DNA from 2 places in the Pseudonocardia cypriaca genome. Region 2 is predicted to be linked to the other one. Evidence: predicted binding sites of a transcription regulator. Region 2 holds the regulator's gene; the other holds the start of a gene.
The links. The regulator HspR, encoded in region 2, represses chaperone genes until heat shock. The targets are predictions, from matches to a motif close to ANNTTGAGTNNNNNNNACTCAANNT.

Region 1: the regulator HspR is predicted to act here: its motif matches at 3,351-3,375, upstream of lon (endopeptidase La).

What each region holds. Positions count from the first base shown of each region.
Region 1 is NZ_VFPH01000002.1:2,826,991-2,842,216, reverse strand. It holds gene FB388_RS31255 (quinone oxidoreductase family protein) at 1-182, opposite strand, end outside; gene FB388_RS31250 (TetR/AcrR family transcriptional regulator) at 266-844, shown strand; gene FB388_RS31245 (TetR family transcriptional regulator) at 877-1,458, opposite strand; gene FB388_RS31240 (SDR family oxidoreductase) at 1,580-2,536, shown strand; gene FB388_RS31235 (TetR/AcrR family transcriptional regulator) at 2,507-3,148, opposite strand; gene lon (endopeptidase La) at 3,447-5,762, shown strand; gene FB388_RS31225 (FAD-binding oxidoreductase) at 5,891-7,285, shown strand; gene FB388_RS31220 (FAD-binding oxidoreductase) at 7,353-8,741, shown strand; gene FB388_RS31215 (amidohydrolase family protein) at 8,788-10,338, opposite strand; gene purU (formyltetrahydrofolate deformylase) at 10,491-11,393, opposite strand; gene FB388_RS31205 (DUF2505 domain-containing protein) at 11,413-11,922, opposite strand; gene FB388_RS31200 (UDP-N-acetylmuramate dehydrogenase) at 12,148-13,197, shown strand; gene FB388_RS31195 (L,D-transpeptidase) at 13,295-14,473, shown strand; gene FB388_RS31190 (NAD-dependent epimerase/dehydratase family protein) at 14,475-15,226, opposite strand, start outside.
Region 2 is NZ_VFPH01000003.1:951,884-967,109, reverse strand. It holds gene FB388_RS36130 (hypothetical protein) at 1-476, shown strand, start outside; gene FB388_RS36125 (hypothetical protein) at 466-1,062, shown strand; gene FB388_RS36120 (C40 family peptidase) at 1,073-2,092, shown strand; gene FB388_RS36115 (hypothetical protein) at 2,152-2,580, shown strand; gene dnaK (molecular chaperone DnaK) at 2,762-4,624, shown strand; gene grpE (nucleotide exchange factor GrpE) at 4,621-5,313, shown strand; gene dnaJ (molecular chaperone DnaJ) at 5,333-6,526, shown strand; gene FB388_RS36095 (heat shock protein transcriptional repressor HspR) at 6,523-6,963, shown strand; gene FB388_RS36090 (MFS transporter) at 7,450-15,226, shown strand, end outside.

The DNA.
Region 1 (15,226 bases), on a different contig from region 2:
GTGGCGGGCAGCGGGCGCCGGAAGATACCGCCCGCGCCCCGCCGGAACATCGTGTCGACGAAGTTCGCGCCGATCACCTCCGCGCGCAGGCGGACCTGGCCCGGTCCGGGCTCGGGGGCGGGCACCTCCTCCAGGGTGAGCACGTCCGGCTCGCCGTACTCGAAGTAGCGCACTCGGCGCACTTTTCCTCCCCGCGATAATCTGGACCAACGGTCAAGTTCGACCGTACTGGACCGGCGGTCCAGTTGTCGAGGGAGGAGCACAGGTGGCGGAACGCGCTGACGCCGCGCGGAACCGACGCGCGATCCTGCAGGCCACCGAGGAGCTGCTCGCAGACTTCCGCCCGGAGCAGATCTCGATGGAGCAGGTGGCAGCCGCGGCCGGCGTCGGGAAGGGCACCGTGTTCCACCGCTTCGGCAACCGGCTCGGTCTGATGACGGCCTTGATGCAGGAGCGGGCGTACGCGCTGCAGGACGCCGTCGAGAACGGGCCGCCACCGCTCGGGCCCGGCGCACCCGCCGGGGAGCGCCTGCTCGCGTTCTTCGACGCGGTCGTCGACGTGGTCGCCCGCAACAAGGGCCTGCTCGCCGCGCTGGGGCACGCCGTCACCGCGGCGCCAGACCGCGACCACGCCGACGGTCACCCGCTCCACCGGGCGTGGCGGGCCCACGTCCAGGCGTTGATCGCCGCCGAGCGCCCGGAACTCGACACCGAGGCCGTCGCCGACGTCCTGCTCGGCACGTTGACGAGCGACCCGGTGCTGCGGCTGTTCGAGCGCGGGGAGGGGCGGCGCGTCGCCGCCGTGTTGCACGCCATGGTCGAGGCGCTGATCCGGCCGGCGTGAGGGTTCAGGCGCTCGCCGCCTCGAGCCGACCGTCAGCCCTCGGTGGCCGACCGAGCCGTCGCGGAGAGGGCGTGCAGATCGTCGAAGGCCAGGCGGAGGTGCGTGTCCAGGCTCTGCGACGGGTCCTCGATCCAGGCTCCGGTGGCCTGGTGGAAGGCGGCCCACCCGGTCCGAGCGGCCAGGACGGCGAGCCGGTTGGGGACGCCGCGGTGCTGCAGCGCTTCTGCGACGGCGTCGATGAGCGAGGCGTGCTTGGCCAGCTCGCGTTCCCGCAGGGCCGGCGTCGCGGCGATGATCTCCAGGCGCGGTTCGGAGAGCGGACGGTTGGCCTCCAGCAGCCGTCCGGCTCTCCGGAAGGACCGGAGCAGTACCTCGAGCGGCTGCAGACCGGCGGGTGCATCCGCCACCGCCTGCGTCAGCTCGGCGCGCAGGTCGGCCTCGCCGTCGAAGAGGACCTCGCGCTTGTCGGGGAAGTGCCGGAAGAACGTGCGTTCGTTGACGCCGGCCCTGGCGGCGATCTCGGCCGTGGTGGTCTTGTCGAACCCGCGCTCGCGGTACAGCTCGAGGGCCGCCTGCTGCAGGCGGCGGCGCGCTTCTGCTCCGCTCCGTGGCACTCCCCGAGGCTACCGGGGTTTGTGCCAGTGACTGACGCTACGTTGTGTCAGTAACTGGCGCTACGAGTAGGGTCAGCGACTGGCGCTAAGTAGTGCCAGTCGCTGGCGTATAGGAGTCTTCATGGACGTCTTCGTCACCGGTGGTTCCGGGCTCACCGGCCCTGCCGTCGTCGCCGAGCTCGTCGCCGCCGGCCACGCCGTCACCGGCCTGGCGCGCTCGGACGCCGCCGCCGCTCGGCTCGAGTCGCTCGGCGTCACGCCGCACCGCGGCTCCTTGGACGACCTCGACACCCTGCGCACCGGTGCCGAAGCCGCTGACGGCGTCCTGCACATGGCCTTCGGCTTCGACGCTGCCGGCCCCGATGCGATGATCAGGCGCGACCGGGCAGCGATCGAGACGCTGGGCCGCGTTCTGGAACATTCGGGCAAGCCGTTCGTCAGCACCTCGGGCACCCTCGTCATGCCCGCCGGCCGGGAGGGCGCCGAGGGGGACGAGCCCGACCCCGCAGGGATCGCCGGGTTCCGGATCCCGGGCGAGCGAGCGTGTCTCGGCTTCGCCGGCCGGGGGGTACGCGCGAGCGTCGTGCGGCTCGCGCCGACCGTCCACGGCCCCGGCGACCACGGCTTCATCGGCATGCTCGTGGCCACCGCACGCAAGACCGGTGTGTCGGCCTACGTGGGCGACGGCGGCAACCGGTGGCCTGCGGTGCACCGGATCGACGCCGCGGGGCTGTTCCGCATGGCCCTGGAGAAGGCTCCGGCGGGCAGCGTGCTGCACGGGGTCGCCGAGAACGGGGTCACCATGAGGAGCATCGCGGAGACGATCGCCCGAGGACTCGATCTGCCTGCGGTGTCCCTCGGTGCGGAGGAGGCTGCCGCGCACTTCGCGAGCCCGTTCATGGCCGCCGTCTACGGCGTCGATGCGCCCGCCTCCGGCTCGTTCACCCGGGAGCTGCTCGGTTGGTCGCCCACCCGCTCGACCCTCCTCGACGACCTGGAGCACGGCGACTACCTCGCCGCCCCGAAGGCCACGGTGGCCCACGGGGTGTCAGGCGTACGGGGCGAGGCCTCCGCGTAGCAGGTCGAATGCGTGGTCGGCCTCGGTCAGCGCGGCGGGGGCCAGTGCGTCGGCGCTCTGGCCTGCGATGATCCGGCGCTGGTTGGCGTCGGCGAGCTCCCGCAGGACCACGAAGATCTGGCTCGCGGCCAGGCGTGCGGTGAGCTCCGGGTGGGGGGCCTCGCGGGCCGCCCCGAACAGGGCGGACGTGAGCGCCTCCACGCTGCGGGCGTGGTAGCGCTGCAGGGCCGTGCTGAGTGCGGGCGTGTCGCGGACGAGCCGGTGGAACGCCACGACCTCCGGGGTGTCGCAGAGGCCGGTGATCGGGTCGCGCCGCTCCAGGGTGATCCGCAGGTGGCGGTGGAGGGCGTCGAGCGGCGACTCGTCAGCCGGCCGGTCGCGGACGACGCGCGCCGACTCGTCCTCGTGGTCGGCGAACCGGTGGAGGACGAGGTCGTCCTTGGTCGGGAAGTAGGCGAAGAGGGTGCGCTTCGAGACCTCGGCGGCATCGGCGATCTCCGTGACCGGGACGTCGTCGTAGCCGCGCTCGAGGAACAGCGCGATCGCCGCTTCCGAGATCGCCTTCCGCGTGCGGGCCTTCTTCCGTTCCCGCAGGCCCAGTCCCTCATCCACGGGGCGATCCTATCCGCGGTTGATATCTGCACTTGGTATACACATGTCCCTGGTGTGGATCCTGCGCACGACGTGATCGTCGTGCGCCCCCGGGCCCATCGGGCTTCCTCGCGAGCGAGCTGGCGATGGCGGGAGCAGACGTGGCGCTCGTGGATCGGAAGTGCCCGGAAGGCTTCCGCGTTGTCCGGGTGACGCCCGCGACGACTTGAGTCCTGCTCGCTCATGGTTCCTGCGTTCGCGCACAGCGGAAGTACTTGAACGCTGGAATGGCGACAACGGTGTAAGCGTTGGGCAGGACATGACAGAGACGCTGAAGCTGCCGGTGCTTCCGCTCGCCGACTCGGTGCTGCTGCCCGGCATGGTGGTTCCCGTCCGGCTCGACGAGCCGGAGATCCAGGCAGCGGTCGATGCAGCCAACAGCGTCGACCGCACGGTCCTGGTCGTCCCCCGCCTCGACGGCAAGTACGCCGCCGTGGGCACCGTCGCCGTCCTCGAGCAGGTGGGTCGCCTGCCCAGCGGGGAACGTGCGGCGGTCGTGCGCGGTGAGGGCCGCGCACAGATCGGCTCCGGTGTCACCGGGCCGGGGGCTGCCCTGTGGGTGGAGGCCACCCCGGTGCCCGAGCAGCCCGTGACGGGCCGGATGACCGAGCTCGCCAAGGAGTACAAGGCCCTGGTCATCGGGATCCTGCAGCAGCGCGGCGCATGGCAGGTCGTCGACTCGGTGCAGCAGATCACCGACCCCGGCCAGCTCGCCGACACCGCGGGCTGGTCCTCCTACCTGGACCTGGAGCAGAAGTCGCAGCTGCTCGCCGAGACCGACGTGGTCACGCGGCTGGAGCTGCTGCTGGAGTGGACCAAGGCGCACGTCGCGGAGCAGGAGGTCTCCGAGAAGATCGCGCAGGACGTCCGCGAGGGGATGGAGAAGACCCAGCGCGAGTTCCTGCTGCGCCAGCAGCTCGCCGCCATCCGCAAGGAGCTGGGGGAGCTCGACCCCGACGGAGGCGACGACTCCGCCGACTACCGCACCCGCGTCGAGAACGCCGACCTGCCCGAGCACGTCCGCAAGGCCGCGCTCACCGAGGTCGGCAAGCTGGAGCGGGCGTCGGACCAGAGCCCGGAGTCGGGCTGGATCCGCACCTGGCTGGACACCGTCCTCGACATGCCGTGGAACACGCGCACCGAGGACACCGACGACCTCATCGCCGCCCGGGCGATCCTGGACGCCGACCACGCGGGCCTCGACGACGTCAAGGAGCGGCTGGTCGAGTTCCTGGCGGTCCGTGCCCGCCGCAACCGCAAGGGCATGGAGAAGGTCGGCGGCCGCGGGTCCGGCGCCGTGCTGTCGCTGGTCGGCCCGCCCGGCGTCGGCAAGACGTCGCTCGGTGAGTCGGTCGCGCGGGCGCTCGGCCGCAAGTTCGTGCGGGTCGCACTCGGCGGCGTCCGCGACGAGGCAGAGATCCGCGGCCACCGGCGCACGTACGTCGGTGCGCTGCCCGGCCGGATCGTCCGCGCGATCCGCGAGGCGGGGTCGATGAACCCGGTGGTGCTGCTCGACGAGATCGACAAGGTCGGCAGCGACTTCAGGGGAGACCCGACCGCGGCCCTGCTCGAGGTGCTCGACCCGGCGCAGAACCACACGTTCCGCGACCACTACCTCGAGGTCGACCTCGACCTGTCCGACGTGCTGTTCCTCGCCACGGCGAACGTCTTCGAGGCCATCCCCGGCCCGCTGGCCGACCGGATGGAGATCGTGACGCTCGACGGCTACACCGAGGCGGAGAAGGTCGCCATCGCGCGCGACCACCTGCTGCCGCGGCAGGTCCAGAAGGCGGGGCTCGAGCCGAGCGACGTCGAGTTCTCCGACGTGGCGTTGTCGATGATCGCCGCCGAGTACACCCGCGAGGCCGGCGTGCGGCAGCTGGAGCGGGGCCTGGCCAAGGTCCTGCGGAAGGTGGCCGTGAAGCTGGACAGCGGTGCCGAGACCCCGGTCCACGTCGACGCGGACGCGCTCGTGGGCTACCTGGGCCGCCCGAAGTTCACGCCGGAGTCGGCCGAGCGCACGTCCGTGCCCGGCGTCGCCACCGGGCTCGCGGTCACCGGAGCCGGCGGGGACGTGCTGTTCATCGAGGCCACCGCGATGGAGGGCGACCCGGGTCTGACCCTGACCGGCCAGCTCGGCGAGGTGATGAAGGAGTCCGTCTCGATCGCGCTGTCCTACCTGCGGTCGAAGGGCCTCGCCGGTGACCTGGCGACGCGCAAGCTGCACGTCCACGTGCCGGCGGGAGCCGTGCCCAAGGACGGCCCGAGCGCGGGCATAACGATGACCACCGCGCTGGCGTCGCTCGCGAGCGGGCGGCCGGTCAAGTCGTCGGTGGGCATGACCGGTGAGGTCACGCTCCAGGGCAAGGTGCTGCCGATCGGTGGCGTCAAGCAGAAGCTGCTGGCGGCGCACCGGGCCGGGCTGACCGACGTGATCATCCCGAAGCGCAACGAGCCCGACCTCGACGACCTGCCGGAGTCGGTGCGCGGCGAGCTGCGGGTGCACCCGGTGTCCGATGTGTCGGAGGTGCTGGAGCTGGCGCTGGAGCCGGTGCCGCTGACCGCCGCGGCCTGACGCTGCTGCAGAGCGAACGGGTGGTCCTGCCGACGGCAGGACCACCCGTTCGGCTTTCGTGGGGTTGATAACCCTTCGCGGTTCGGGAGCGAGTCCAGCTCTCATCGCCGCGCGGAGGGAGTCCCGTCATGGCGGCATCGAGGAACCTCGAGAGCTTGCGGTCGGAGCTGGCAGGGGCGGTGATCACGCCGGGCGACCCGGGCTACGACACCGCGCGGTCGCTGTGGAACGGCTCGTTCGACCGGCATCCCGCGGTGATCGCCTGCTGCGCCTCCTCGGAGGACGTCGCCGCGGCGATCGGGTTCGCCGAGTCCGCGGGACTCGAGATCTCGGTGCGCGGCGGTGGCCACTCCTTCAGCGGGGCATCCGCAGGCGACGACGGACTGACGATCCACCTGGGGTCGATGACCTCCGTCCAGGTCGACCCGGACGGCCGACGCGCCCGGGTCGGAGGGGGCGCGACCTGGGCCGATGTCGACGCGGCCGCGCAGGCGCACGGCCTCGCCGTGACCGGCGGGGTCCTGAGCGACACCGGCGTCGGCGGCCTCACCCTAGGCGGCGGGATGGGTTGGCTCGCCAACCGCCACGGCCTCTCGATCGACAACCTCGAGTCGGCCCAGGTCGTGCTCGCTGACGGTCGCGTCGTCCGGGCGTCCGAGTCCGACGAGCCAGACCTCTTCTGGGCCCTGCGCGGCGGTGGCGGGAACTTCGGTGTGGTCACCGAGTTCGAGTTCCGGCTGCACCCGATCGGCCCCGAGGTGCAGTTCGGTCTGCTGTTCTGGGAGATCGAGCGGGGGGTCGACGGACTGCGTGCCTGCCGCGAAGCTGCGCAGAGCCTCCCGTCGGACTACGGCATCCTGATCGGCGGTGCACTCAGCGCCCCGGAGGCGCCGTTCGTCCCCGAGGAGCACCACGGGAAGATCGGCCACGCGCTCCTCGTCGCCGGCTACGGCTCTGCCGAGGAGCACGCGGACGCGATCGCCGCCGTGCGCGAGGTTTGCCCACCGCTCTTCGAGTTCCTCACGCCGATGCCCTACACGGCGATGCAGCAGTTGTTCGACCCCGAGCTCCCCCCGGGGACCCGGATGTACGACAAGGCCCTCTACTTCGCCGAGCTGACCGATGACGCGATCACGGTGATCACCGAGCGGGCGACCGGGAAGACCGACCCGCTGTCGTTCATGCCGATGTTCGCGCTGCACGGCGCCGTCGCGGAGGTCGGCGAAGAGGCCACCGCATACGGCGGATTGCGCACCCCCCACTTCGTGGTCGACGTGTCGGGGACGAGTTACGACCCGGACCGGTTCGTTGCGGACCGGGAGTGGGCCCGCTCCACCTGGGACGCGCTGCGTCCGCTCGCCGGCAACGCGGGGAGCTACGTCAACTTCATGTCCGAGCTGGACGACGATGAGCGGATCCGCGCCTCGTACGGTCCGGCGAAGTACGGGCGGCTCGCGCAGGTCAAGGGCGAGTACGACCCGGGCAACCTCTTCCACCGCAACGCGAACATCAAGCCGGCCTGACCACATCCTGTATCAGGGAAGGCCGAGCACGCTCCTCCTCTTCGGAATGGACCATGAGGGGGAACGGATGACGTACACGATGAGCGGCGGGGTCGATGCACTGCGTGAGGTGATGGACGGGCAGGTGCTGCTTCCGGACGACCCGGACTTCGATCGCGCCGCGCTGATCTGGAACGGCGCCATCGATCGGTTGCCGGCCGTCGTCGCGCGCTGCACGTCGGCGGCGGACGTCGCCGCGGCGCTGCGGTGGGGGCAGGAGAACGGCCTCGAGATCGCGGTGCGCGGGGGCGGCCACAACGTCGCGGGCACCGCCGTGATCGAGGGCGGGTTGACGATCGACCTCAGCCCGCTGGTCACGGTCGTGGTCGACCCGCTCGCGCGGCGGGCGCGCTGCGGTGGTGGGGCGGTGCTCGCCCAGCTGGACGCGGCGTGCCAGGAGCACGGCCTCGCCGTCCCGGCCGGGACGGTCAGCCACACCGGGGTCGCGGGTCTGACCCTCGGCGGTGGCTTCGGCTGGCTGAGCCCGATGGCCGGCCTCTCCATCGACAACCTGATCTCGGCCGAGGTCGTCCTCGTCGACGGGCGGGTCGTGCGGGCGAGCGCGCACGAGCACCCCGACCTGTTCTGGGCCCTCCGCGGTGGCGGCGGCAACTTCGGCGTGGTCACCGAGTTCGAGTTCCAGCTGCACGCGGTGGGCCCGCTGGTCCACCTCGGGATGTTCTTCTTCGGGCTGGACCGGGCGGAGGAGGCGATCCGGCTCGGCCGGACGTTCTTCGCGGGCAGCCCGCGCAACGTCGGCGGCACGATGGTGGGCCTGAACGCGCCGCCTGCGCCGTTCGTACCGGAGGAGGCCCACTTCGCACCCGGCGTCGCGATCGTGGCGGCCGGGTTCGGCTCGGCCGTCGAGCACGCTTCCGTGATCGAGCAGCTGCGGGAGGCGGGGCCGCTGTTCGAGCTCGTGACGCCGATGCCGTACGTCGCGCTCCAGCAGATGCTCGACGAGGGTGCCCCGTGGGGCGCGCACGGCTACACGAAGGGTCTCTACCTGGACGAGCTGTCCGACGAGGCGATCGACGTGGTCGCGGCGGCACTCCGGGAGAAGCCGTCGCCGATGTCGCAGGTGCTCGTGTTCCCGCTCGGGGGCGCCTTCGGCGATGTGCCGGACGACGCCACGGCCTTCGGCGGGCGCCGCACGGCGAAGTACGCGCTGGTGGTCGACGCTCTCGTGCCCGACCCGGTCATGTTCGATGCGGAGCGTCGGTGGGCGCGGTCGACCTGGGACGCGGTGCGCCCGTTCGCCGACGACGCGAGCACCTACGTGAACATGATGACCGAGTTCGAGGAGAACCGGGTCCGCGATTCGTACGGCGCGAAGTACGAGCGGCTGGCGATGATCAAAGCGGTGTACGACCCGCGCAACGTCCTGCGTTCGAACGCCAACATCAAGCCTGCCTGACCCACGACGGCACCCCTCGACCTAGCCGACGGGGGTGCCCCGCAGGTCAGCGGCAACAGGCGCAGACCATCGGGCCTGGTGCCGCCGCTGCCGCCGGGTCCTGGCTCGCCGCGAGCACGTCGTCGAGCATCTGCTCACGGGCGGCGCCGTCGAGCAGGCACCCGCGCACCACGACGGAGTCGATCCGCGTCGTGTTGGTGATGTCACGCAGCGGGTCGGCGTCGAGCAGCACCAGGTCGGCGACCTTCCCCGGCGCGATCGAGCCCTGCTCGTCCTCGAGGCCGAGGTAGCGCGCGGGCTCCAGCGTGGCGGCCCGCAGCGCCTGCGCGGTGGTGAGACCGGCGCGCACCAGCAGCTCGAGCTCCTCGTGCAGCGCGAACCCGGGCACGAGGGACGGAGTGCCGGTGTCGGTGCCTGCGAGCAGTGGCACGCCCGCCTCGGCCAGCTCGGGCACGAGGTCCATGCGGCGCTCGAACAGCTCGCGGCGCTCCACGTTCTGCGCGGGCGTTCGCCTCTGCATGTAGATCTGCTGCAGCTGCACCTTCATGATCTCCGTGTACGGGGCGGGCAGGTAGCGGGTGCGGGGGTCGTCGGCCCGCACCGTGGACGGGGTGTCGGCGATCCGGTGCTGCACCAGCGTCGGGGTGACGAAGGTGCCGTTCGAGGCGAGGCGCTCGAGGACACGGGCCGCCTTCCGGCGGTCCGTGCTGCGGGCGGCCGCGTATTCGGCGTCGTGCATCTTGGTGTACCAGCCGCCGTACTCCCCGCCCGCGATCGGGACGGCGGCCACCTCGCGGCGCAGCCGATCCTCCTCCCGCGACGCCGCGTACCAGAACTGCCATAGGTGCTCGATGCTGCGGATCCCGGCGTCGCTCGCCTCGGGGAGCGGCACGAAGTCCGAGCAGTGCCCGAGGAACGGGATGCCCAGCTCGCGGGTCTCTTCCGCGATCGCGTGGAAGGCCTCGGGGCTCAACCTCGTGTAGACCTTGATGAAATCCGCTCCGGCCGCGTGCTGCTCGCGGACGGCGGCTCGCGCCTGCGCGGCGTCGGCGACGGCGACGTACGGCGGCCCGATGCCCTCCCACAGCGATGGTGAACCGTCGACGAGCAGGCGGGTCGCCTGCGATCGCGGGCCGAACGCCGCACCCGCCGCCACCCGGTCCCGGTAGGTGACCGCGTCCGGGTTGCCGCCCATCTCCCGCACGGTCGTGATCCCGTTGACGAGGTACAGCGGCGGGAAGGTCCGCTCGAGCGGCACGGTGTGGACGTGCATGTCGGCGAGGCCCGGGATGAGGAACTTCCCCGTGCCGTCGACGGCGGTCGCACCGGGCGGGACCCGGACCCGGGCCGTGGGTCCGACCTCCGTGATCCGGTCGCCCCGAACCAGCACCGTCGTTGCAGGCCGCCGCCGCCCGGCGTCCACCTCGACGACCGTCACCCCCGTGATCGCGATGACGCCGTCGGCCGGAGCAGGCGCCGGTGGTGGGAGCGGGGGTGACGGTGGTTCCGGGGCGCACCCGGTCGCCCCGACTCCGCCGATCACGCCCAACGCCAGCCCGCCGGCCAGCACCGACCTCCGGCTGATCCTGCCTTGCATCCCGCACCTCGCATCCGTCCGATGACGAGGAGATCGTCATTCGGGCAGGAGGTCTCCGGCGGTGGTGCGGTCCGGTCGTACCCGGGTGGGGGTTACCCCCGTGAACAGTTTCGGGCCGCCGGGCGCGAGCTCAGCGCGGGCACGAGCTCCCCTCAGGGGAAGACCACCGTCTTGTTGCCGTGCACGAGCACCCGGTCCTCGAGGTGCCAGCGCAGACCCCTGGCCAGTACGAGCCGCTCGATGTCGCGGCCGCGGCGGACCATGTCGGCTGCGGTGTCGCTGTGGTCAACGCGGATGACGTCCTGCTCGATGATCGGGCCGGCGTCGAGCTCGGGCGTGACGTAGTGGCAGGTGGCGCCGATCAGCTTGACGCCGCGGGCGTAGGCCTGGTGGTAGGGCCGTGCGCCGACGAACGACGGCAGGAAGCTGTGGTGGATGTTGATCGCCCGGCCGGCCCAGGCGCGGCACAGCTCGGGCGGCAGGATCTGCATGAAGCGGGCGAGCACCACGGCGTGCGGGTCGTGCCGGCTCACGAGGTCGTCCACGTCGGCGAACGCCTGCGCCTTCGCGGCGGCCCTCGCCTCCGGGTCGCCGCCGCCCGGTGCCGGGAACGGGACGTGGTGGAAGGGCACTCCGTGGGCGCGCACGATCGGCCCGAGCCGGTCGTGGTTGCCGATGACGGCGGCCAGGCGCACCGGGAGCTCCCCGGTGGCGACGCGCCCGAGGATGTCGTGCATGCAGTGCGCTTCCTCGCTCACCAGCAGGACGATGCGCTTCGGCTCGCGGGTGTCGGTGACCGTCCAGGTCGTCTCGCCGCCCAGCTCGGCGGCCACTTCGGCGAAGCGTTCCCGCAGCTGGTCGGGGCCGAACGGCAGCGAGTCGGCCCGCACCACCTGGCGGGTGAAGAACCATCCGGTGCCGGGGTCGGAGTGGTAGCCCGCCTCCACGATCCAGCCGCCCGCGTCGGCCAGGAACCCCGCGATGCGGGCGACGATCCCGGTGGTGTCGGGGCAGCTCAGGGTGATGACGTACCGATGCTCGGCCGTGGGCTCCACGAGACGATGGTCCTCGCCGTCAGCGGGCGTTGCCGGCCAGCCATTCCTGGGTGAACGCGGTCTCGGCGGTGAGGAGCCGCTGCACCTGCTCCGCGATCACGCCCTCGATCTTCCCGCCGATCAGGGGCACCGAGACCTGCGCGTCCGCGCGCACGTTCAGCTCGCTGCCGCCGTCGGGCAGGTCCCGCAGCCGCATGCCGCCGGTTGCGGACGCCGGGGCGCCGTGGATCGTGACGTCGACCTCGCCGACGTAGCGGCCGCTGTCCTGCCGGGTCCACCGCTCGTTGCGCTCGATGGTGAGGTTGCCGGACAGCACGCTGCGCACCACCGATGGCAGGTCCTTCGAGTCGAGGCCGAGCCGCAGCCGGTAGCGCGCGCCCTGCACGTCGGCCGAGTGCTCCAGGAGGGCCGCGCCGGGGCCGCCGACGCGTTCCAACCGGGCGCGCAGGTAGTCGGGGTCGACCATCGTGGCGTAGACCTCGTCCGCGGGATGCGTGGACACGGACCGGAAGTCGATCTGCCGGGGCATGAGCGGAGGCTACTAGTGCCCCGCCCCGGAAGGTTGGCGCGTAGATCGGTGGATCCAGGCGTTCGCTGGCAAGGCGCCGCACGGCCCTCGTACCGGGCCGTACTCGGGTCGTGCGGCAACGCGGCCAGCGGGCGCCTGGGCCGCCGAGGTACGTGGTGAACCTTTCGGGGCGGGGCACCAGGGCGCGGGTCGGGGGGCCGTGGTCCTGCCTTACCGTTGACGCCTGTGTCCGTACCCGACGTGCTCCCGTCGCCGACGCAGCGGCTCGCGCCGCTGACCACGCTGCGGCTGGGCGGCCCCGCCCGCCGGCTCGTCGAGGCGACGTCGGCGGACGCGGTGGTGCAGGCGGTCCGGGACGTCGATGCGGCGGGGGAGCCGTTGCTGCTGCTCGGCGGGGGTTCGAACGTCGTGGTCGCCGACGACGGCTGGCCCGGCACGGTGGTGCACGTCGCGAACACCGGGCGCGTGGTCGAGCGGCGGCCGGACGGCTCGGTGCTGCTCACGGTCGAGGCCGGAACCGACTGGGACGACGTGGTCGCCGCCTGCGTCGCCGACGGGCTGGGCGGGCTGGAGTGCCTGTCCGGGATCCCGGGCCGGACCGGGGCCACCCCCGTGCAGAACGTCGGCGCGTACGGGGTGGAGGTCGCCGACCTGCTGGTCGACGTCGACCTATACGACCGGCGCAGCGGGGCCGTGCGCTCCCACGTCCCGGCCGCCGAGCTCGGCCTCGCCTACCGCACCAGCGTGCTGAAGGGCCGCGACGACGCCGTGGTGCTGCGGGTGCGGTTCGCCCTGCCCGGCACCGACGCGAGCGCTCCCGTCCGGTACCCCGAGCTGGCGCGGACGCTGGGGGTCGAGGCCGGAGCGCGGGTGCCGGCGGCGGTGGCCCGGGAGGCGGTGCTCGACCTGCGCCGCGGCAAGGGCATGGTGCTCGACGCGAACGACCACGACACGTGGAGCGCCGGTTCGTTCTTCACCAACCCCGTGCTGCCCGAGGAGCAGGTGCCCGCGGCCGCGCCCCGCTTCCCCGCGGGCCCGGGAACGGTCAAGGTGCCGGCCGCGTGGCTGATCGACCACGCCGGTTTCCGGCGCGGCCACCCCGGCCCCGGCGGCCGGGTGGCGCTCTCCGGCAAGCACGTGCTCGCGCTCACCAACCGCGGTGGGGGTACCACCGCCGAGCTGCTCGAGCTCGCCCGCGAGGTCCGCGACGGCGTGCGGTCACAGTGGGGAGTGACACTGTCCCCCGAACCGGTTCTCGTGGGATGCCGGATCTGACCCGCGCGTAATCTGGCTAGGGCCCCGCTGCGGGACAACCCGCGGTGTCTTTGGCGCGTCTGTAGCAGTGGGGAGCTCTGGCAAGGGGGACTCGGTTTTGCGCAGGATCCTGCTCGCACTGGCGGTCGTGCTGGTCGGCTCGCTCGGCGTGGTGACGATCGCCACGGCCGATGAATCGGGCCGTGTGACGGAAGCGGCTGTTCCGCCGGTTCTCGAACCGCCCGCCACGCTCGCGTACTCACCCGGCGTCGACGCCGCCGGTGTCGACCCGCGGGCGTCGGCCGCGGTGTCGGTCAAGGACGGCAAGCTCGACGACGTCACGCTCAGCGGTCCGGACGGCAAGGCCGTCGAGGGCGAGGCGAACGCCGACCGCACCGAGTGGAGCAGCACCGAGGAGCTCGCCTACGGCGTCACGTACATGTGGGCCGGCAGCGCCACCGGCCGGGACGGGCAGAAGGTGCCCGTGCAGGGCTCGTTCACCACGCTGAAGCCGGCCAAGACGGTGCGCGGCACGATCAACATCGGCGACGGGCGCACCGTCGGGGTCGCCGCGCCGATCCGGATCCAGTTCAACGACCACGTCGAGGACCGCGCGGCCGTTGAGCGTGCGCTGTCGGTCGAGACGTCGGTTCCCGTCGAGGGCTCGTGGGGCTGGCTGCCCGACGAGGGCGGCGGGTCGCGGGTGGACTGGCGCCCCCGGGAGTACTGGCCGGCCCACACGAAGGTGAAGGTCACCGCAGACCTGTTCGGCGTGCCGTACGGCGGAGGCGACTACGGGGCCTCCGACATCAGCAGCTCGTTCGAGATCGGGCGGTCGCAGGTCGTCAAGGCCGACGCCAGGAGCCACCGCGTGGTCGTCATCCGCGACGGCCAGCAGGTTTTCGACTTCCCGGCGAGCTTCGGGCTCGACTCCGACCCCCGCCGCAACACCCGCACCGGCGTGCACGTCGTCACCGAGAAGTTCCCCGAGCGGCGGATGGTCAGCGAGACCTTCGACTACGACGTGAACATGAAGTGGGCCGTCCGGATCAGCAACAACGGCGAGTTCCTCCACGCCCAGCCCGCCACCGTGGGGGTCCAGGGTTCGGCGAACGTCAGCCACGGCTGCCTCAACCTCTCCCCCGAGAATGCCAAGGCGTACTACGACTCGGCGATCTACGGCGACCCGGTCGAGGTCACCGGCACCCAGGTGGCGCTGTCGGCCCGCGACGGCGACATCTGGGACTGGACGCTGTCCTGGAACGAGTGGAAGGGCCTCTCGGCCCTGGGCGGCTGACTCAGCCCAGGTCGACCCGCCCGTTCGCGACGAGCCAGTCCAGCGCCTCCCGGAGGGCTTGCGTCGCCGTGTAGCGCGGCGCGTAGCCCAGCACGGTGCGGGCGCGCTCGATGCTCGCGCTGATCGAGCGGGAGACGTGCTCGCGGGTGACCCGCGCGTGCTCCGCGCCGGCCCGCGACTCGAACTCGGGCCAGTCCACCGGCTCGAGCACGGGTTCGCGGCCGAACCACCCGGCCGCCGCGTGTGCGAGGCCCAGCGACGTCATCGCCTGCTCCGCGACCACGTGGAAGCTGGAGCCGATCGCAGCGGGGCGGGTCAGCGCCCGTTCGAACGCCTGCGCCACGTCGTCCGCGTGCACGTGGTGCAGCACGCCGAGACCGAGGTCGGGCAGCGCCACGGGCTCGCCCAGCGCGAGCGCCCGCCAGACGCCGGGGTCCAGGTTGCCCGCTGGGTTGATGACCGGCCATCCCGGCCCGGTGATGTGCCCGGGGTGCAGCACGACGCTCGGGACCCCGCCCCGACGGGTCTCGGCGTGCAGCAGGCGCTCGATCGCGGCCTTTCCGATGCCGTACTCGCCCACCGGCGTGCGCGGCTCGTCCTCCGTCACCGGCACGCGGTGGACCGGGCCGTGCACCCAGATCGTGCCGCAGTGCAGGAGCAACGGGCGTATCGGCCGCAGCGCCTCGACGAGCAGGCCCGCCGACTCGGGCGTGAAGCACACCAGGTCGACCACGACGTCGGGGTCGAGGGCCA
Region 2 (15,226 bases):
CCGGGCCGATGTCGCGGGTGTGGCAGCGGGTGCGAGGCGCCGCGGCCGACGACGACGACCGCCAGACCCGGTGGTGGGACGAGCGGCGCGGCGCGATGGCGTCCGCGGGCCGGCCGGGGGGCGCGCGCCCGGAGTCGGAGCCGGCCATGCGGGTGTCCACTCCCGCCGCGGACGTGCCCGCACCGCGGAGCACGAGCCCGGAGCCGCCGCAGCGCGCTGCCGTTCCCGCCGCGCGCCGCCGCGCGTTGCCGCCGCCTCCTGACGACGCGGTGACCACCGGCGGTATGCCGAGCTGGGGCGACTCCGGCGAGATGGACGACCGGGTGATCTACCGCAGACCCGACGCGGTTCCGCTGCGCCCCGGCAGTGCCCGGCCGGTGCAGGCGGAGATCGTCGACGGGGTGCCCGTGTACCGGATCTACCGGCCGCGGTCGGACCAGACCGCGTTCTTCTCCGGCGGCGGTCGTGCCGATTAGGACGCCGCACGGCCGGTCCGCTGCGTACCGGGCGATGTGGGCGTGGCCGCTGCGCTCACCGCTGCGGCTCGCGCTCACGACGGCCGTCGTGGTGGCCGTGGCGGTCGGTGCGACGTTCGCGATCGCCGCGCTCGGGCCGAGGGGCACGGGTAACGGGCCCGACGCCTCCGGCGGGACGGCCGCTTCGGCCGCTCGCCGACCCGACGCCCCGCGCACCCCCACTCCGACGGTGCTGCCCCCGGTGCCCGAACTCACCCCCTCGCCGCTGCCCCTGTCGGCGGCGCCGGATGCGGCCGTCGAGACCGCGGCCCGCTGGGCGGCGGCGTGGGTCCGCCCGCGGCCGGGCACCACGCCGCAGCAGTGGCTGGACGGGCTGCGCAGGACGACCACCGACGAGTACCTCGGGGTGCTCTCGGGGGTCGATCCCGACAACATCCCCGCGACGCGGGTCACCGGCGAGCCACGCCCCGTCCGCGTCGCTGCCCGCTCGGTGCAGGTGGAGGTGCCGACCGACAAGCTCAAGCTGATCGTGCTGGTCGTGCGCACCGAGGACGGCTGGCGGGTCGCCGGCTACGACCGGGAATGAGCGGGTCACCATGCGTGCCCTGCGTCCGCTGCGGCTGCTCGTGCCGGTCGTCGTCCTCGTGGCGGCGCTCGGCCTGTTCCTCGGCGTCGGTTTCATGGCCTTCACCGCGAGCACCGGCGGCTTCGGCGGTGGCACCCCCAGCTACGGGGCGTGCGATCCCACCGTGCGCGCCCCGGTCGGCCCGCTCGCCGGCAGGCGGGCCGGCACCCGCATCGATGACCTCAGCGACGAGCAGCGGCAGAACGCGGCCACGATCATCGGCGTCGCCCGTGACATGGGGGCGCCGCCGCGGGCATGGCTGATCGCGCTGGCCACCGCGATGCAGGAGTCGACCCTGCGCAACATCAACTACGGCGACCGCGACTCGCTCGGGCTGTTCCAGCAACGCCCCTCCCAGGGATGGGGATCGCCGACCGAGGTCACCGACCCCGTCTACGCCACGCGGATCTTCATCGAGCGCCTGCTGGAGGTCCCCGCCTGGGAGACCATGCCGGTCACGGTCGCGGCCCAGACCGTGCAGCGGTCAGCATTCCCGGACGCCTACGCGAAGTGGGAGGGCCTCGCCGCCGAGCTCGTGCAGCGACTGGCGGACGTCGCCGATCCGACGGGATGCGGGCGCACCGCGGTGCTGCCGGAGGGCGTGGCGGGCGCGGCGATCGCCTTCGCGCTCCGCGAGGTCGGCAAGCCGTACGTCTGGGGGGCCACCGGCCCGAACACCTACGACTGCTCGGGGCTCACCCTGCGCGCCTTCCAGGCGGCCGGGATCAACCTGCCACGGGTGTCGCGCCAGCAGTTCTTCGCGGGTGGACACGTACCCGTCGAGCAGGCGCAGCCGGGCGACCTGCTGTTCTACGCGACCGACCCGAGCGACCCCACCACGATCCACCACGTCACGATCTACCTGGGCGACGACCAGATGGTGGAGGCGCCATACACGGGCGAGCAGGTGCGGGTGCGGCCCGTGCCGTGGAACTTCAAGGAGCTCGTGCCGCTGGCCACGCGGCCCGGCACCACGCCGAACTCCGCATAGCAGTATCGATACTGTCGCGCTCGGCAATCCGCCACGGCAGGAGTAGTGCAGGAGTAGTAATGCCCCCCGACAGCTCCGTCCCGGCATCCACCACGCCGGTGCAGGACTACCTCGACCGGCCGGCGCCCGGCGCCACGCCGGACCACCTCGTGGTGCCGCGCTCCCTCGCGCAGTCGATGCCGCTGCGCTGGCAGCAGGTGTTCGTCGGGCTGCTCGCCGACCTGCACGACGCGTACGGGCACCTGCCGTGGCCCGAGTACGAGGTGGTGCCGAGCCGCTGGGAGCTGCTGGTCGATCTCGACGAGCAGCAGCTCGCCGCCGCCGGCTACCACGCGGACCTCGGTCCGGACGGCCGGTTGGAGTACCTCGACGCGGACGAGAACGTGGTGGCCGACCCGGAGCACCACCGGGTGCTCGCCCCGGTGGAGGACCCGCTGCCGCCCGCCTCGGCCGGCCGGGTGGAGCCGCGTCCCGCTGCGCCTCTCTGACCGCCGCTCCCGGTGGTCGGGCAGGGCTCGACAGGTGCCGGGAACACGATCGCCAGGTCGTGCGTTGGGGCTGGTAGCAAGTTGAGCGTGTCCGGCTCAAGGCGTCGACGACGCTCTGGGTCGAGGCATGGCAGACTTGAGTGAAGGCAGCTCAAGCTACCAACCATCGGAGGCACAAACCATGGCTCGTGCGGTCGGCATCGACCTCGGGACCACCAACTCCGTCGTCGCCGTCCTCGAAGGTGGCGAGCCGACGGTCATTGCCAACTCGGAGGGTGCTCGCACCACTCCATCCGTCGTCGCGTTCGCCCGCAACGGCGAGGTGCTCGTCGGGCAGTCGGCGAAGAACCAGGCCGTCACCAACGTGGACCGGACGATCCGCTCGGTGAAGCGCCACATCGGCACCGACTGGAAGACCGGCGACGTCGACGGCAAGACCTACTCCGCGCAGGAGATCAGCGCGCGCGTGCTGCAGAAGCTCAAGCGCGACGCCGAGTCCTACCTGGGCGAGGAGATCACCGACGCGGTGATCACCGTGCCCGCCTACTTCGAGGACGCGCAGCGCCAGGCCACCAAGGAGGCCGGCCAGATCGCGGGTCTCAACGTGCTCCGCATCGTCAACGAGCCCACCGCGGCCGCGCTGGCCTACGGGCTCGACAAGGGCGAGAAGGAGCAGACCATCCTGGTCTTCGACCTGGGTGGCGGCACCTTCGACGTCTCGCTGCTGGAGATCGGTGAGGGCGTCGTCGAGGTCAAGGCGACCAACGGCGACAACCACCTCGGTGGCGACGACTGGGACGAGCGGGTCATCAGCTGGCTCGTCGACAAGTTCAAGAACTCGCACGGCATCGACCTGACCAAGGACAAGATGGCGATGCAGCGGCTGCGCGAGGCCGCGGAGAAGGCGAAGATCGAGCTGTCGAGCCAGTCGACGGCCACGATCAACCTGCCCTACATCACGGTCGACGCCGACAAGAACCCGCTGTTCCTGGACGAGACCCTGTCGCGCGCCGAGTTCCAGCGGATCACCTCGGACCTGCTCGACCGCACCCGCGCGCCGTTCAACCAGGTGATCAAGGACGCCGGCATCTCGGTCGGCCAGATCGACCACGTCGTCCTCGTCGGCGGCTCCACCCGCATGCCGGCGGTCACCGACCTGGTGAAGGAGCTCACCGGCGGCAAGGAGCCCAACAAGGGCGTCAACCCGGACGAGGTCGTCGCCGTCGGCGCCGCCCTGCAGGCCGGTGTGCTGCGCGGCGAGGTCAAGGACGTCCTGCTGCTCGACGTCACCCCGCTGTCCCTCGGCATCGAGACCAAGGGCGGCGTGATGACCAAGCTCATCGAGCGCAACACCACGATCCCCACCAAGCGGTCGGAGATCTTCACCACGGCCGACGACAACCAGCCGTCCGTGCAGATCCAGGTGTTCCAGGGCGAGCGCGAGATCGCGGCCTACAACAAGAAGCTCGGCATGTTCGAGCTGACGGGCCTGCCACCCGCCCCGCGTGGTGTGCCGCAGATCGAGGTCTCGTTCGACATCGACGCCAACGGCATCGTGAACGTGTCGGCGAAGGACCTGGGCACCGGCAAGAGCCAGGCCATGACGATCACCGGTGGGTCCGCGCTCGGCAAGGACGAGATCGACCGGATGATGCGCGAGGCCGAGCAGCACGCCGAGGAGGACAAGAAGCGGCGTGAGGAGGCCGAGGTCCGCAACCAGGCCGAGTCGCTCGTCTACCAGACGGAGAAGTTCGTCAAGGAGAACGACGAGAAGCTGCCCGCCGACGTCAAGGACGCGGTGAACGGCGCGCTGGGCGAGGCGCAGACCGCGCTCAAGGGCACCGACACCGAGGCCATCAAGGCGGCGATGGAGAAGCTCGCCACCGAGTCCCAGAAGATGGGCTCGGCCCTCTACCAGCAGCCGGGCGCCGAGGGCGCTGCCAACCCCGGTGACGCGGGCCCGGCGGACGGCCAGCAGGCCGGCGGCGGCGCCGACGACGTGGTGGACGCCGAGATCGTCGACGAGGAGAAGGACAAGAAGTGACTGACCACGACCGCAACGAAGGCGCCGACAGGGGCGACGGGGAGCGGGTCGTGGTCCGGGACCGGCGCCGGATCGACCCGGTCACCGGCGAGGTGCGGTCCCCGGCCGGAGACCCGGCCGGGGCCGTCCCCGACGCACCGGAGCAGCCCGCCGAGCAGGCGACCGGGCCGGACGCCGTCGCGGCCGCCGAGCTCGCCGCCCAGGTCGCCGAACGCACCGCCGATCTGCAGCGCGTCAGCGCCGAGTACGCCAACTACCGGCGGCGCGTCGAGCGCGACCGGGAGAGCGTGCTGGTCGGGGCGCGCGTGCAGTTCGTCGCCGAGCTGCTCACGGTGCTCGACGACCTCGACCGCGCCGAGGCCCACGGTGACCTCACCGGCCCGTTCAAGTCCGTCGCCGACAAGCTCGTGGCCGTCACCCAGAAGCTCGGCCTCGAGCCGTTCGGGCTGGAGGGCGAGCCCTTCGACCCGTCGGTCCACGAGGCCGTGCAGCACGAGGCCAGCAGCGTCAACGGGCCCACGGTCACCGTGGTCTCCGCGGTGCTGCGCCGCGGTTACCGCATCGCCGACCGCGTGCTGCGGCCGGCGATGGTCACCGTGGCCGACCGGGCCGACGACATGGGGCGGACCCGACCGGACGGGTACGGCGGCCCCGGCACCACACCAACCGATCCGGCCGTAGAGCCCTGACAGAGGCAGAGGAGGCGGAGTGACCCAGCGGGACTGGATCGAGAAGGACTTCTACCGCGAGCTGGGCGTCGCCTCCGGCGCCTCGGCGGACGAGATCAAGAAGGCGTACCGGAAGCTCGCGCGTGAGCTGCACCCGGACGCCAACCCCGGCGACGCCAAGGCGGAGGCCCGGTTCAAGACCGTGTCCGAGGCGTACGGGGTGCTGTCCGACGAGAAGAAGCGCCGCGAGTACGACGAGACTCGTGCGCTCTTCGCCGGCGGTGGCGGGTTCGGCCCAGGGGGATTCCCCGGCGGATTCGGGTCCGGCGCCGCCGGTCAGGGCTTCGACCTGAACGACCTGTTCGCAAGGGCCGGCACCGGGAGTGCCCCCGGTGCACCCGGTGCCGGCGGGATCGGCGACCTCTTCGGCGGCCTGTTCGGCAACCGGGGCGCCGGCCCGACCACCACGCGCAGCCAGCGTGGTGCCGACGTCGAGAGCGAGCTGCGGATCGACTTCGTCGACGCCGTGCGGGGGGCCGAGGTGCAGCTGCGCCTCACCTCGCCGGGCCGCTGCGAGCGCTGTGGCGGCACGGGCTCGCGGCCGGGGAGCACGCCGCGCACGTGCCCGACGTGCAGTGGCGTCGGACTTGTGAGCCGCAGCCAGGGCGCGTTCGCGTTCTCCGAGCCGTGCCGCGACTGCCGCGGCACCGGCCGGGTGATCGACGACCCGTGCCCCGACTGCGGCGGCGACGGCGTGAGCACGCGCACCCGCACGATCACGGTGCGCATCCCCGCCGGGGTGGCCGACGGCCAGCAGATCCGGCTCAAGGGCCAGGGCGAGCCGGGCCGCGGCGGTGCGCCGGCGGGCGACCTGTACGTGAAGGTGCACGTCACCCCGCACCGGCTCTTCGGCCGGTCCGAGCGCAACCCGGACGACCTCACGCTCGCCGTTCCGGTCACCTATCCGGAGCTGGTGCTCGGGAGCACCGTCACCGTGCCCACGCTCGACTCCACCGTGTCGCTGCGGATCCCGCCCGGCACGGCGAGCGGGCGCACGTTCCGGGTGCGGGGGCGCGGGGTGCAGCGCAAGGGCAAGACGGGCGACCTGCTCGTCACCGTCGATGTGGCGGTGCCGGCGCGACTCGACGACAAGGCCACCGAGGCGTTGCAGTCCTACGCCGAGGCCACGAAGGAGTTCGACCCGCGGGCCGACCTGCTCGGAGGTACGCGATGACCACTGACGGCCACGGGCTCCCGCCCGGGGCGAACATGGACAGCCCGATCTTCGTGATCTCCGTGGCTGCCGAGCTGGCGGGCCTGCACGCGCAGACCCTGCGCAGCTACGACCGGCTGGGGCTCGTCAGCCCCGGCCGGGCCGCGGGTGGCGGGCGCCGCTACTCACCGCGCGACATCGCCCTGCTCCGCGAGGTGCAGCGGCTTTCCCAGCAGGAGGGCGTCAACCTCGCGGGAATCAAGCGGATCATCGAGCTGGAACAGCTCGTCGACGAGCTTCGCGCGCAGATCGAAGAAATGACGCAGGAAATCGCCGCGGCGCGTGCCGCCGCCGAGCAGGCGGCCGCCTCGGTGCACGCGTCCTATCGGCGTGAACTGGTTCCCGTCGATCGCCGGCAAGCGATCGTCGTGTGGCGGCCGAAGCCGCGGGAGCGGTAGCCGAGGGCAGGATTCGCACGAACGTTGCCACGGCGTTCATGGGTGGCTGGTCCGCGAATGTTCGTGCACCCGCCACGGCATCGGCATGCCGCATTCCGATGCGCGCCAGGTCTTGTGCGCCAGGGATCTTCCGGAGGTTCGCTCCTGCCGGGCGTCAACCGGCTGTCGGGAGACTCGGCCGCGGGGGTTGGGGACGACCCGTGGTCGGTGAGACGGCCGTCACGAGGCGGCTCGGTGAATATGTGGATCTAGGTCTGGCCATCCGATCACGTGGCTGGTACGTTCGCTGCACCAGAGCTGGATGCCCCGGTCGCTGCCTCAGGCGCGACTGGAGAGGGTTCAGCACTTGCAGGGCTGCGCGACGTGACTCTTTCCGTCGGGTAGGTGTCGCTGCCTCAGGCGCGACCAGTCAGATCCTGCGCTCTTCCCTTCGTGTGCCACGAAGACCTCTCCTCCGGATCAGCGACTTCCCAGGAGCATCACGACATGTTCGGGCGCCCAGCTCACGACGGCGAGGCCACTGGCCTCGCCGTGCGTGCTGACGCCTGCGTGGTGCGGCTGCGGACGTCGCCGGTTGATCGGGTGCTGCTGGTCCTGCACACGATCACCGGTGCCGCGTTCGGGGTCGCTGTGCTGTGGTTGGGTTCCGCGTTCCTCACGTCGCCGTCCACAGCCGCCGCGGTTCCGGTTCAGACATTCGTGTACGGAGCCGTGAAGGGTGGCAAGGACAAGGCGGCCGGCGGCCGGGCATCCTCCTCCCCGCTGTTCCTGTTGACCGCCTCGAATGACGACGGCGGCGAATCCGACTCGGGCGGCGGCGATTCGGATGGCGGCGACTCGGGCTCGGACGAAAGCTCGGACTCCGGTTCCGACTCGGACAACAGTGATTCGCGTGAGGAGTCGTCCAGCGAATCGGACGAGAAGGAGTCGGACGAGAAGGAGTCGGACGAGAAGAAGTCGGACGAGAACAAGTCCGACGAGAAGAAGTCCGACGAGAAGTCCGACGAGAAGAAGTCCGACGAAGGCTCCGACGAGAAGCAATCCGACGACAGCCCGGCTGCGGAAAGCAACACGGACGACGCTGACTCGGACGACGAGAAGACCGACCCGAGCGAGTCGCGGAGCGAGGACTCGGACGAAGAGCCGCCCGCGGCGGAAGAGCGGGACGACGTCGAAGAGGACCGAGACGCAGAGGCGCCCGCGTCCGACAGCGGTTCGGAGGTCGAGGCTTCCGAGAACGAGGAGTCCCCCGAGACGCAGGCCGCGTCGAGTGAGCCCGCGACCGATCAGGACGATGCAGCCGAAGAGCTTGCCGAGGGTGAATCCGTCGACGAGCAGGGCGCCGATGAGCAGGCTGCCGAGCCCACGGAGCAGGTCGACTCCGCGGACGGGTCGGACGGCGCGACGATCGACCCCGGCAGCGATGCGGACATCGAGGACGTCGACGGCGACACGGACGAGAACCAGAGCGTCGCGGCTGAGCGCGCGCTCGACCTGACTCCCGAGAATTATGACAAGATCGGCGACGAGCAGCCTTACTCGGGCTCGGACGATTCCAGCGATCAGGACGACTCCGAGGACACCGAAACCGCCGATCTCGGCAGCGAGGACATGGCCGAGTCGGCTGCAGAGCTGGCCGGGAGCGTCGGCGGCGACGCCACCGAGCGTGCCCTCGACCTGGTCGAGGGCCTGACGCAGGACGACGACCCCGACTCGGATGACGAGCGCGACGCGCAGGAGTGGCCGGAGTTCGCCGACGAGCTGTCTGACGAGGCGCGGCAGTTGATCGCGGCCGGGAGCGCTGCCCGCGAGGACGACGAGGCAGGCACGGACGAGGACTCGACCGAAGACGTCCGGGACGACACGACCGACTCGGTGAACCGCGCCGTCGAGGATCTCGTGGAAGATCGTGGCGAGGATGCCGGCGCGATCGTGAGCGACGTGCTCGAGCGAGTTCCCGACTGGGTCGAGGCGGCCTCGTCGAACGAGGACGTCACCGAGCGGGTCGAAGAGGCCCGCGCGAACTGGGACGAGCTGGACGGCGACGAACCCGAGCGGGACGACGTCGAGCGGGCTGTCCATGAACTGACCCGACACCTCGGAGACGATCAGGACGTCGACGGGGATGCCGGTCAGGGTGTCGATGTCGAGCAGGCGTCCGACGAGAGCGACGCACTGCGTGAGCAGTTGGTGGATGCGGACGACACCGAGCGGGTCATCGAGCGGCTGGTCGCCCGGGAAGGCACCCGCGAGCAGCCGGTCCTGAGCGACGCGTCGGACCGGCGGCCGCGGGTCGACGCGGAGACTTTCGAACGGATCGGCGACCGGGTGGTCGACGTCGTGCGGGAAGCGGCCTCCGACGAAGGCGAGGGTCTCGCCGATGCCGTGGACGAGCTCGTCGACGAGGTGTCCAGGTCCATCGAGTCGAGCGGCGAGTCGTCGGACGAGTCGGAGCCGCAGCCTGCCGTGCTGATGCGGGAGGCCGCGAAGAACGGCGGCGATGTCGACGGCCTGTTGGTCGACGAGTCCGGCGATCCGGATCTGTGCCAGTCGGCGGGCGCCGGGTGTGACGAGCCGGCCCCGGGTTCGGGGTTGTTCTCCGCCGAGTCTGCCCGGGGTCCTCCGTCCGATGACGATGACGACGAGGACGAGGATTCCGAGAGCCGCATCGAGAAGGTTCTCGAGGATCGGATCGAGACGGACAAGAGCGCGGCGGTGCTCGAGGAGAGCCGCACGCAGGTTGCGGCGGGCACGAAGACGGCCGAGCAGTTCACCCAGGAAGAGGCCGCGCACCAGCAGCGGGTCGCGGAGGCCGAGGCAGAGCGGGCCGAGCTGTCGCAGGAGAAGGTGGAGCTGGTCGACGAGGTCGTCGACGGGCACAAGGGCTTGAAGGGTCGCGAGGACACGCTGGCCGCCGAGGCGCAGCAGGTGGCCGCCGGCGCTGTCGATGCGGCGACGCACGAGAAGAACGTCGAGGCCTTCGAGGCCGACAAGGACGAGCTCTACGAGAAGACCGACCGGTTGCGCGAGGCCGCTGGGCGGGACAAGCCGGAGACGGTGTCGTCGCGCGACGCGGGCAAGGACGGGTCGGCTGCCGGGTGCGGTGTGAGCGGGGCGTTCGCGGAGTGCGGCTCCGTCTCCGAGCACGAGAGCGGCGAGCGGCAGAGCGACCGGTGCGTCGCGTTGGGCGGAGTGTCCGGGTGTGGTGTGTCCACCGGCTCCGGCGACAACACGGCGGCGGCGTCGTGTGATCTCTCCAGCTGCAGCAGCACCGCCCGGAAGGGCGAGAACACCGCGTCGGCGAAGTGCTCTTTCGGGACCGACGGGTGCAGTGAGCGCAGCCGCGCAGATTCGCGTGGCGCCGAGGCGGACTGCCGTACCGGCAGCGGCTCCTGTGAATCCGGCAGCTCGGGCGCGCGGCGTGGGAACGATCAGGCCAGGCTGGCATCCACCGCCACCGGCGAGGAGTCGCGCCAGGGCAATGCGACCGCGCGTTGCGAGGGCGCATCCGGCTGCGGCACGAAGAGCGAGATCACGTTCGACCGATCCGGCGACGTGCGCGCGGACGCGGGCACGTCCTGCCGCGTCGACTGCTCCGGCAACGCGGCCACGGCGACGGGTGGCACGGCGAGTGGCGTGCAGGCCGGTACCGAGCGGACGAGCAACGGTTCGGCGAGCTGCGAGTCCACCGGCGGCGGCTGCAAGGCGCGGTCGAGCACGAAGGTCGACGGCTCCGTCGACGTCGAGCGCGGCAAGGCCGGTGCGGTCCTCTCGGTGACCGACGGCGATGGCAAGGCCTCGAGCACCGCCCAGGCGAGCGTCGACTGCAAGGGCGCCGCGGGCTGCTCGGGCCGGGCCGGCACCGCCACCGGTGGCAAGGTCGCCGCACCGAATGCCACGGCGGGAGCTCCGGCGGCGGTGCGAGAGACCAGCGGTTCGGCGAGCTGCGACGTCACCGGCGGCGGCTGCCGCAGCGAGTCCGCCTCCGCTGCGGTGGACGGCGGTGTCTCCGCCCCCGGGTTCGACCGCGCCGCGGACGGCACGCTGGTCGCCCGGCCGGCCGGGCACGAGCTGACCGCGACGAGCAGGTCGGGCGCGCGGGTCGACTGCCGTGAGGTGGGGTGCACGGGTTCGGGCGCCTCGACCACGTCTGGTGCCGCGTCCGGTGACATCGCCGGCTCGCGCGACAGCACCGGCTCGTCGAACTGCACCGCTCGTGGCGCCGGCGCGAGCTGCGCCGCCGAGTCGGACAGCAAGGTTTCCGACCGCGAGCCGGCCACCGGTGCGGCCGCGGTGTCGGGCCCGGTCAGCATGTCCACCGCGGGCGCTACCGTGAAGTGCTCCGGTGGCACCACCGAGTGCGGCGGCACCACGGCATCGTCGACGAGCGCGCGCGACACCGCGGTCACCCCGCACGCCCGCGGCACGAGCGCGGCTTCCGACTGCGCGGTGAGCAGTGGCGGCTGCTCGGGTGAGTCGAGCTCGAAGGCCTCCAGCGCCCCCGACTTCGTCACGATCGACCCCGCAACGGGTCAGCCGGTCGCGGGACAGCCGGCCAGCGGACCGTCGTCGACGTCCTCGTCGTCCGCGGCGCTGGACTGCCCGAAGGGCTGCACCGGAACCGTCCACACCAGCACCGCCGCCTGGGACGGCGCGGTCGCCGGCGGCGCACCGCGCACGTCGAACGGCACGGCTTCCTGCACCGGCGGCACGGGTGGGTGCGAGGTGCGGTCGGTCTCAACCGCGTCGACCGGACCGGGCGCGGCCCAGGAACTCGCCGCGCGGTCGCAGGCCGGGCCGGGGCAGCCGGTCAACGCGGCCCGGCTCGTGGCCGGTCCGTCGGCCGCGTCCGCGGCGGGCGCGGTACTGACCTGCGCCGGCCGGCAGCTGTGCACCGGCAAGGCGACGAGCGCGGCCACAGCGACCGACCCTTCGGCGTCGCCGGATCCGCGGGGCTCGCACTCGGAAGCGTCCTGTGAAGGCGTCTCCGGCGGGGTGTGCCAGGCGGTCAGCAACTCGGCGGCGTCGAGCGGCCCGGACGCGAACAGCATCGCACCGCTGGTGCAGGCGCGCTCCACGGACAACGCGACGGTGACTTCCGGCACGACCGGCGACCAGGCCCCGCAGCAGCAGTCCGGCGAACCCGGCCAGGACCAGCCGGCCACTCCGCCCGCACCCACCGCGCCCGGGTCGAGCGCGAACTCGGGTGGCCCGACCGTGCCCGGCGCATCCAGCTGGACGATGGCGAGCGCCACCCTCGACTGCCAGAGCGGCACCGTCTGCACGGGCACCACGCGTACCTCGGCATCGGGCAGCGACGGCCCGGCCGCGCTGGGTGGTCAGCCGGGCGCGCGTGGTCCTCCGGGTGAGGGCACGTCCTCCACCAGCGCTACCTGCACCGGCGGCCGTTCGGCTTGCCGCGCGCAGAGCTCCTCGACCGCGGGGTCGGGCCAGGTCGTGGCCGACATCGTGGCGGAACAGAACAAGACCACCGCCGAGCAGGCCGGGAAGACGGCTGCGGAGGCGAAGAAGAACGCCGCCGAGGCGGCCAGGATCGCGGCCCGCCCAGGCGCCACCGAAGCACAGAAGAAGGCCGCCGCCGATGCGGCGAAGGTCGCCGAGGACGCGCAGAAGGCTGCCACCGAGGCAGCCGACCTGGCGACGAAGCCGGTCACCAACGCACCGGCGACGCTGGCGCAGTCGAGTGCGGTCGCGCAGTGCGCAGGCCCCGGCTGCACCGCGACGACGACCGGGGACACGTCGGGCGCCGCGGGCGCATCACACACCACCGCCACCTGCACCGGCGGGAAGTCCGGGTGCACGTCGGCGAGCGAGGCCACCGCGGCCACAGTGCGCAATGCCGGCCAGACCGAGGATGGCACGCCGGTTCCCGGCTTCACCGGCACCGCGCAGGCCACCTCGCAGATCGACTGCCCCGAGACGGGTTGCACCGGCAAGGTCACCGGCACCGCGAACGCGACGGCCGGCCCCGGCGGGCGGGTCTCGCGCAGCACCGCCGAGGGCGACGCCGCCTGCGACGGCTCCGGCAGGTGCACCGCGCAGATCACCGCTGGTTCGACGATCACGGTCTCCACCGGCGACGGCTCGCCCGACACCGCCGGGGTTTCGACCAGCGCGTTCGTGGCTGCGGCGTGCCAGAACGGCAGCGAGGACGGCTGCGCCACCCGCGCGACCTCCGCCACGGAGGCTGCGGGCGGCCCGACGGTGCACGCCACGGCCACGGCGTCGTGCGCGGGCACGGGCGGCTGCCAGGCGGGTACCGCCGGCCTGACGGGCAAGGACGTCGCCCATGTCTCGGCCGGATGCGCGGGCACCGGCTGCCGGACACACACCGAGGGCACCGCGGCCTCGGCGGCCCTGGGGGGCACCAACACGGCGAGCTCGGTCAGCGACTGCACGGCGGGTGCTCAGGGTGAGTGCGCCGGCCAGAGCCAGGTCGGGGCGAACGAGTCCGTCGCGCAGGCCGCCGCGGCGTGTGGTGGCACGGAAGGATCGACCTGCTCGTACTCCTACCGCGCCGAGAGCCACGCCAAGGCCGCGGGCGCGCACGGTGACGCCGTCGGCTACGGCGAGGGCGCAACCGGTGGCGGCCAGGTCGTGACCATGGCCGCGGCAGCGAGCGGCCCTGGCTTCGCCCAGGCAGCCGCCTCCTGCCAGGGCAGTGAGGGCACCGCCTGCAGCTACTCCTACTCGGCCACCGTCTCCGCGTCGGCTTCCGACGGTGCGTCGTGGGCGAAGGCCTACGCGCACGGCTCGGACCAGGGCGCCATGGGCGGTGGCGGCGTGATGGTCACGGCGTCGGCCTTCGCCAGTGGCAGCTCGGCGCAGGCGGCGTCGTCCTGCGTGGGCGCCCCGAACTGCGCCTCGACCTACTCGGCCCACGCCGAGGCGAACGACCGCAGCCAGGAGTTCGCCCCGACCTGGGACGACCCGGGCGGCTACTACGTCGCACACGGCGAAGGAACCTGCTCGGGCAGCGGGCGGGGCGGCTGCGGTGTCACCGCCTACGCGAACGCCGGCCCCGGCGGTGGCGGCGGGGCGACCTGCTCCGGCGACTGCTCCAACTTCACGCAGAGCGGCTACAACAACTTCATCCAGACCAGCCCGTCGCTGAAGGCGCTCGCGGCGGCAGCGACGCCGGTCGACGAGAACGGCAACCCGCTGCACGTCAAGGACATGAAGGAGATGGACAGCGGCGCCGAGGCCGGCTGGTTGGTCCGGGCCGGCGGCAAGCTGACCGACGGCACGGTCGTGACCGAGGACACGTTCGTGCCGTTCGGCCAATCCAGGCCGGAGGGCGCTGTCCCTGCCGTCCAGCGCAAGGAGTCCGGCAAGCCCGCGGAACGCCCCCTCCCGTGCAGCGAGAAGTGCGCGGTCGGCAACGAGAGCAACGGCCCGTACGCCGGCTACGACCCGAACGCAGCGGAGGCGAGCCGGTTCTACGTCTCGAACTCGTTCGCTCCGAACGACCCGCGGCGGGACAGGTCTGCCAGCCAGTCGCACGCTCTGACCCGTCGCGACGTGGATGGCAACGGTATCCAGATGTTCCAGGGCGACGGTTACAGCGAGAACGGCCGCACCGGGGCACGGTTCTCAGGTCGCAACACCTCGCCCACCACGGTGGTCACGACCCGCCTGTCGGACCCGAGCGGATCGCCCTTCACCGTCAAGCTCGAGACGAAGGACTTCCTGAGCGCTCCCGGGGAGTACACCTTCGAAGGCGCCAAGACCGACATCTCGGGCAAGCCCATCCCGTTGCCGCCGAACGCCAAGCCGCGGCTCGACGCCGCAGGCAACCCCATCACGGTCGACAAGATCACGTTCACCGGCACGTGGGCGGACATCAGCGACCGGGCCGGGGTGATGAACCAGGGGTCGTTCAAGTTCCGCGGCTTCGGCGAGTACGTCTCGCGCGAGGGCGTTCGCGTGGAACTCGCCTCGGGTGAGGCGGACATCCTCACCCACAACAAGGACGGCTACGGCGGCTACGCGACGTTGCGCGCCGTTCCGGAGCCCGACTCGCCGTTCGGCAAGGCCACGCGGCCGAACAACCCGGCATCGCTGCCGCTCAGCCCGAAGCTCGACGTGCCGGGCGACAGCAAGATCCGCGACAACTCCGTTGTCTCCGGGACGATCGAGCCCCTCGAGGGCGGTGTGCTGAAGTGCGAGGGCTGCGCCGGCAACGGCAAGGAGACCGGCTACGTCACGCACGTCAACCCGACGGTGGCCACACCCGGCACCA